2 linked regions of the Spartinivicinus poritis genome follow. The protein of the gene in region 1 interacts with the protein of each later gene in a pairwise test. Links are inferred from orthologs where the notes say so. Each region holds a gene or a part of one and is shown on either strand. Other genes may lie near its edges.

What was found.
Region 2: the proteins of ORQ98_RS04125 (region 1) and def interact in binary tests that used the Escherichia coli proteins (3 or more experiments, as listed by UniProt). The link is inferred for Spartinivicinus poritis from one-to-one orthologs.

Annotation. Positions count from the first base shown.
Region 1 is NZ_JAPMOU010000003.1:250,817-254,123, forward strand. Bases 268-3,180 are described here. They hold ORQ98_RS04125 (aspartate-semialdehyde dehydrogenase), read right to left. Parts: upstream 2,279-3,180; coding sequence 1,256-2,278; downstream 268-1,255. Other genes in these bases: ORQ98_RS04120 (FimV/HubP family polar landmark protein), read right to left, coding at 268-825; leuB (3-isopropylmalate dehydrogenase), read right to left, coding at 2,346-3,180. In the rest of the region: more of ORQ98_RS04120, read right to left, coding at 1-267; more of leuB, read right to left, coding at 3,181-3,307.
Region 2 is NZ_JAPMOU010000024.1:88,174-91,476, forward strand. Bases 53-2,961 are described here. They hold def (peptide deformylase), read right to left. Parts: upstream 1,808-2,961; coding sequence 1,298-1,807; downstream 53-1,297. Other genes in these bases: rsmB (16S rRNA (cytosine(967)-C(5))-methyltransferase RsmB), read right to left, coding at 53-201; fmt (methionyl-tRNA formyltransferase), read right to left, coding at 201-1,163; ORQ98_RS17780 (LysM peptidoglycan-binding domain-containing protein), read left to right, coding at 2,435-2,961. Also shown: more of rsmB, read right to left, coding at 1-52; more of ORQ98_RS17780, read left to right, coding at 2,962-3,303. UniProt on the Escherichia coli protein: Removes the formyl group from the N-terminal Met of newly synthesized proteins. Requires at least a dipeptide for an efficient rate of reaction. N-terminal L-methionine is a prerequisite for activity but the enzyme has broad specificity at other positions.

The sequences.
Region 1 (3,307 bases):
CGCATCAATTTGTGGTGCAGCTAAGTCAGTTGCCCCTTGTTTCCACGCTTGGTTTTGCTGCTTAATCTGAGTCACTGCGTCACTAACAGACACATTTCTAACTCGCTGCTCATCAGGCAGTCGTAATACCTTGCCTTTCTTCAACAGATTAATATTGTTGTTGATAAAGGCATCAGGGTTATCCTGCTGCAAAGCCAACATCGTTTGCTGAACAGTAACTTGATTAGAAGGCTTAACTTTGGCAGCAATTTCATACAGAGTATCGTTTGCTTGAACCTGATAAGTATCTCCGCCCTGGAAGCCTGTATCAGTTGGGGTTGTTGTAACCGTGGTCGGTTCAGCTGTAGTCGTTGTGGCTACTGGAGCTGGACGCTCAGCCACTGGCTCAGCCGTCGCTGGTGCCTCAACAGCCGTGGGTGCTTGCTCAGTAAATGTTGGTGGGTCTAGCAGTACGGTGTACTCACGCAGCAATCGACCGCTGGGCCAGTGCACTTCGACTAAGAAGTTTAAATAAGGCTCTCGAACCGGTTTATTACTGGAAACTTTGATATAGGCAGAGCCATTAGGGCGAACTACCGTCTCAAACTTCATGTTGTTTAGAAAGAAGATTCTTTCTACACCCGCTCGGTTAAAATCTTCACGGGTAGCTAAATTAGGTAATATTTCATTGGCGTTCAGGTCTCTAATCTGGATGAGTTCAATTTCAGCATTCAAAGGCTGGTTGAGGGCGGATTTGAGGGCAATATCCCCAAGGCCCAGGGCATTCACTACCCCAGATGACAAGGCCCCGGTTGCAGCCATTGCCACTACAAGCTTGCGCACCATAATTCTCAATCCTTTATTATCATTTAGTCTTGCGATTTCTAAGGAGTCGGGTCTTTCTGCCATACACTTCACGACCAATTATTTGTTTCCCAGTTCCACTTGTTTTAGCTACTTGCCACTTGCTTTGGTAACCGCCTTAAAAACAAGCAAGTCAATACATTTCCCCTCGCGATCCGTAAATTGATCCCAAACGATGAATACATAGACTTCCTGTGAATGCTGGGCGAGCTTGTAGAAGAGCAAGCTTTCTAACAAACTCAGCCTGAACGCGATTGGTCAATCTGTATATAACTATAAGACACAATGAGCAGGTAAGTAGCCCGCTTACCCACTCTATTCTTATCTTAGATTTGCAAATACAACAAAATGCTAGCCTTAATCGGTTAGACTAAAGCTAGAAATAAGGTTCAAATCGTTAAGTAAGTATCAATTATATATAGTCTTTTATCAATATCTCGGCAATTTGTACACTGTTAAGAGCGGCACCCTTCCTTACATTATCCGCTACAACCCATAAATTGAGACCTCTGTCACAGGATATATCTTCTCTGACACGCCCGACGTAGACCGGATCTTCACCAGCCGCCTCAGTAACTGGCGTTGGATAGCCGCCATCCTGATGCTCATCCAACAGAACGACACCTGGTGCCTTTTTCAACAACTCCTGTGCCTGAGCCGCTGTAATTTTTTCCTTGGTTTCAATATGGACTGCTTCAGAATGGCCATAGAAAACAGGCACTCTCACACAGGTTGGGTTAACCAAGATATTTTCATCGCCAAATATCTTTTTGGTTTCCCACACCATTTTCATCTCTTCTTTGGTGTAGCCATTTTCTTGAAAAACATCAATCTGTGGCAGCAAATTAAATGCAATTTGCTTTGGATAAACCTTAGCCTCTGCACCTTTAGCGTTCAATAAAGTGGCTGTTTGTGATGCCAGCTCATTAATAGCGTCTTTACCTGTACCTGAGACAGCTTGATAGGTCGCAACGTTTATACGACTAATACCAACTGCATCATAAAATGGCTTTAAAGCTACCAACATCTGAATTGTAGAACAGTTTGGATTAGCGATAATTCCACAATTAGTATAGTCCGCCACCTTTTCAGGGTTAACTTCTGGCACTATTAATGGCACATTAGGGTCATAGCGGAAGTGGGAGGTATTATCAATTACCACACAACCAGCCGCTGCTGCTTTTGGGGCATACTCTGCCGATACACTTCCCCCAGCTGAAAATAAGCCAATTTGTACTTTGCTAAAATCAAAGGTGGCTAAATCTTCTACTACAACTGGCTTATTTTTAAATAAAATCGTGCTCCCGGCAGAACGACTGCTGGCTAAAGGGTATATCTTACCCACAGGAAAATCCCGCTGTTCCAATATCGACAGCATAGTTTCACCGACTGCACCTGTAGCCCCAACTACAGCCACATCATATGTTTTGCTCATACTTGCTTACTTCCTATTAATTAGGTAATTAATTTTGAATAGGTGTTAATTTTTTACTGAGAAAAGGTTACAACGCTGCCACCACAGCATCTCCCATTGTTTTAGTCGACACTTGGCGGGTATCTGCTTCTTCTGTGTAAATATCAGCTGTCCGTAAGCCATCAGCTAACACCTGCTTAACAGCTACCTCAATGGCATCAGCCGGCTCTGGATACCCTAGTGAATAGCGCAACATCATAGCAATGGATAAAATCGTTGCCAGCGGGTTAGCCACGCCCTTGCCGGCAATATCAGGCGCAGAGCCGTGGATTGGCTCATACATACCCTTACTTTCAGCGTTCAGTGATGCGGAAGGTAACATACCAATAGAGCCTGTCAGCATTGCCGCCGCATCCGATAAAATATCACCAAACATATTACCAGTGACAATTACATCAAATTGTTTTGGTGCTCTTACCAGCTGCATCGCTGCGTTGTCTACATACATGTGGCTTAGCTCAACATCAGGGTAATCCTTGGCGACTTCTTCCATCACTTCTCGCCATAAGACAGTTGCTTCCAGTACATTGGCTTTATCCACTGAGCAAAGTCTGCCCTGACGCTTTTGAGCGGCTTCAAATGCGACTTTAGCAATCCGACGAATTTCAGACTCACTGTACACATAGGTGTTAAAACCTTGGCGCTCACCATTTTCTAAGGTTTTAATACCCCGAGGCTGACCAAAATAGATACCACCCGTCAGCTCTCGTACAATTAAAATATCCAGGCCAGCCACGACTTCTGGCTTTAAAGTGGAAGCATTTGCCAGTTGAGGATAAAGAATAGCTGGACGCAAGTTACCAAACAGTTGTAGTTCAGCCCGTAAACCCAGCAAACCTTTTTCAGGCCGTTTAGCCATTTCGAGTTGATCCCATTTAGGGCCACCCACAGCACCTAATAAAATAGCATCGGCTGCTTTAGCTTGAGCCAAGGTCGATTCAGGTAATGGTAACCCCTCTGCGTCAATGGCAGCACCCCCCACCAAACCTT
Region 2 (3,303 bases), on another replicon or contig:
TGACAGTAACTGCTTGCTACACGATGAGAGTCGAAAATACCAACGTAGCGTTCCGTAGCACAGCTCTTGCAATAGGCTGCGGTCTCTGGGTGCTACCTGTTGGCTAAATTGGGGTAGTATCTGGCTAAGTGACTGGCCTTGATTAATAACTTCTTTAATGGCTTTAGCTGCAACCATTCGCACCGGCTGATGGTCTGACATTAGCTTAACTTAACCCCCGGTTGAAACTTCTCTTTGCGACTATTCAAAAGTTCTTGAACACTCATTGATTTACTATTGGGAAGCTGTAGCTTAGTTATACATAACGAACCCTTACCACAAGCAATATTTAACCCTTCTTTATTGGCAGAGATAATAGTGCCGGGTGCCTGATCAGAGCTATTTACTGAAGAAGTGGCTAAGGGCTTGGCTTCCCAAATTCGAATACGTTGGCCATCAAGTTCAGTAAAAGCAACTGGCCAAGGATTGAAAGCCCGAACTAAGCAGTCAAGCTCAGCTGCTGATTGTTGCCAGTCAATATGGGCTTCTTGCTTGGAAAGCTTATGTGCATAGCTAGCATTATCATGGTCCTGTACTTGTGGTTGTAATTGACCATCAGCTATCTGTTGTAATGTATTGAGTAGTGCAGGTGAGCCGATTTCAGCCAATTTGTCGTGTAGTGAACCACCTGTTTCTTGATCAGATATGTCACATTCACTGATCATGAGCATGTCACCAGTATCAAGCCCAACATCCATTTGCATAATGGTGACGCCGGTGGTGTTGTCACCTGCTGCAATTGCTCGTTGAATGGGGGCAGCACCTCGCCATTTAGGTAATAGAGAAGCATGGACATTAATACAACCAAAGCGGGGTGTTTCTAGAATGGCTTTTGGCAGTAATAAACCATAAGCAACCACTACCATCACATCAGGGTTAAGACTGGCGAGCTCTTCTTGAGCTTCTTCTGATTTTAAACTGGTAGGTTGAAATACAGGTATTTGATGGGCTTCTGTTAACACTTTCACAGGGCTTGGGGTTAGCTTTCTGCCACGGCCTGATGGGCGATCTGGCTGAGTGTAAGCGGCGATAACTTGATGCTGGCTATCCAGTAAAGTCTGTAAATGGATAGCTGCAAACTCTGGGGTACCGGCGAAAACGATGCGTAGTGGCTTTGTGCTCATGGAATCTTGGTTATAGTTAAATAAAAAAGGGTTGTCGCTTGGCAACAACCCTAAATCGATAAATCTATATCAAGACAGCTTCATATGGCAACTAGTTAGTGTAATAGCATTTTAAGACACTGAGCCTTTGACTATTAGGCTGTTTGTAAACGGTGCTGTTTTTCTAGCTTCTTCTTAATTCGGTTACGTTTTAATGGCGATATATAATCAACAAACAGTTTGCCATTAAGATGGTCAATTTCGTGTTGAACACATACTGCTAACAAACCTTCACACTCCATGGTGAATTGCTCGCCATCCAGGTTTAGTGCGGTGAGCTTAATTCTTTCTGGACGGGTGACATCCTCGTAAAAGCCAGGCACTGATAAGCAGCCTTCCTGCATGTGGTCAAGCTTGTCAGTTAATACTTCAAACTCAGGGTTGATGAGTACATAAGGTTGGCTTTTGTCTTCAGAAACGTCAATAACGACTAATCGTTTATGCACATTTACCTGAGTAGCTGCCAGGCCAATCCCTGGTGCTTGGTACATGGTTTCTAGCATGTCATCGGCTAGCTTACGAATAGAGTCGTCTACTTTTTCTACCGGTGTTGCTTTGATTCTTAGACGTGAATCAGGAAACTCTAAAATATCTAAAACGGCCATTCTGCTTGATATCCTCGAAAATCGTTATAGCTAATTTTATTGTTGATAAGCTAGCTTGGCAATGACTGAAAAGCGAACACTTAACCCATCATAAAGAGATCACTCTAGGGTCTTAAATAGAAAATCTAAAGTTTAGAGTACTATTCACTATATCAGTTGCTAATATGTAATTATGCCAGCTTATAAGAGTGGCTTATTTCACAAAATTTGGTGTTGATACCCTGTATTCCTTTAATGAGTGCGCTATATTGCGCATAGAGAGTGTGAACAGTTTCTAATGCTATAAGAGACTTGTTATAGATAGTTGGCATATTGTCTGACTATTTTCTTTAATAAAATAGCTTAAGTGACTGTTTGTAGCTGAATCTGGGTGCTGTGCAAGACAAGCGTTTTACTTGTTAGCTGACTGTTGTGATTAACCAGCGCAGTGAACAGTTTGGAGAGGGGGAGTCTTTGCTCCAATCGTTAGTTGTTTACAGCAGTAGTCTGAATATTTCTGTGGTTTGGTGAAATCTTCGGACTAGTATATTTGAAATGAAATAATCAATGCTGCTTGTTTTCCCTTTTTTACAGGGTTTAAACGGGTAGTGAATGCCAACATGATAAGTAATAATAAAGGATAACACCATGAGGAAATCGCTTCTTGGGGTTGTTTTTTCCTGCCTGGTCAGCTTTTCAACCGTGGCTGCTGAAAATCCCATCCGAGCTGATCATCCTAACTCTTACACCGTAAAAAAAGGTGATACGTTGTGGGATATAGCTAACCGTTTTCTAACAAAGCCCTGGATGTGGCCTGCAATTTGGCACGTAAATCCAATTATTAAAAACCCCCACCTTATTTATCCAGGAGACCAGATAAACTTGGTTTATATTGATGGTAAACCTTATCTGACTATTGGTAAACGAGGGGCTGGGGGAGTGATTAAGCTGAGCCCGAAAATTCGTAAAACTCCAATTAAATCGGCGATCCCTGCTATTCCATTGAATGCTATTAATAGCTTCATGGACAGAAGCCGTATAATTGATGATGAAGAAGTTATTGAAAAAGCTCCGTATGTCATTTCTAGTCGACAAGAGAGGATTATTAACGGCGTCAATGACCTCATTTATGCTCGTGGCGAATTTAAAGACGATGCATCAGCTTATGGTATCTTCCGTCGTGCAGAGCGATTTACTGACCCAAAAACTAATGAGTTTTTAGGCGTGATGGTGATGGACATTGGTGTTGGAGAGATTAAAGACGTTGCTAATGATATTGCCACTATCAATATTACTGAGAGTAATAGTGAAATCAGAGTTGGCGACCGGATGCTGGAAACGGAAGAGCGTCGTCTGCAACCAGTTTTTCACCCCAGCTCACCTAAAAAAGATGTGGAGGGAGAAATTCTAGCTGTGGTTGGCGGGGTTAACCAAATTGGTCAGTTTGATAATGTGGTTATTAACCGGGGTACGCGTGATGGTTTAGAGACTGGTAATATCATGACTATTACCACAAA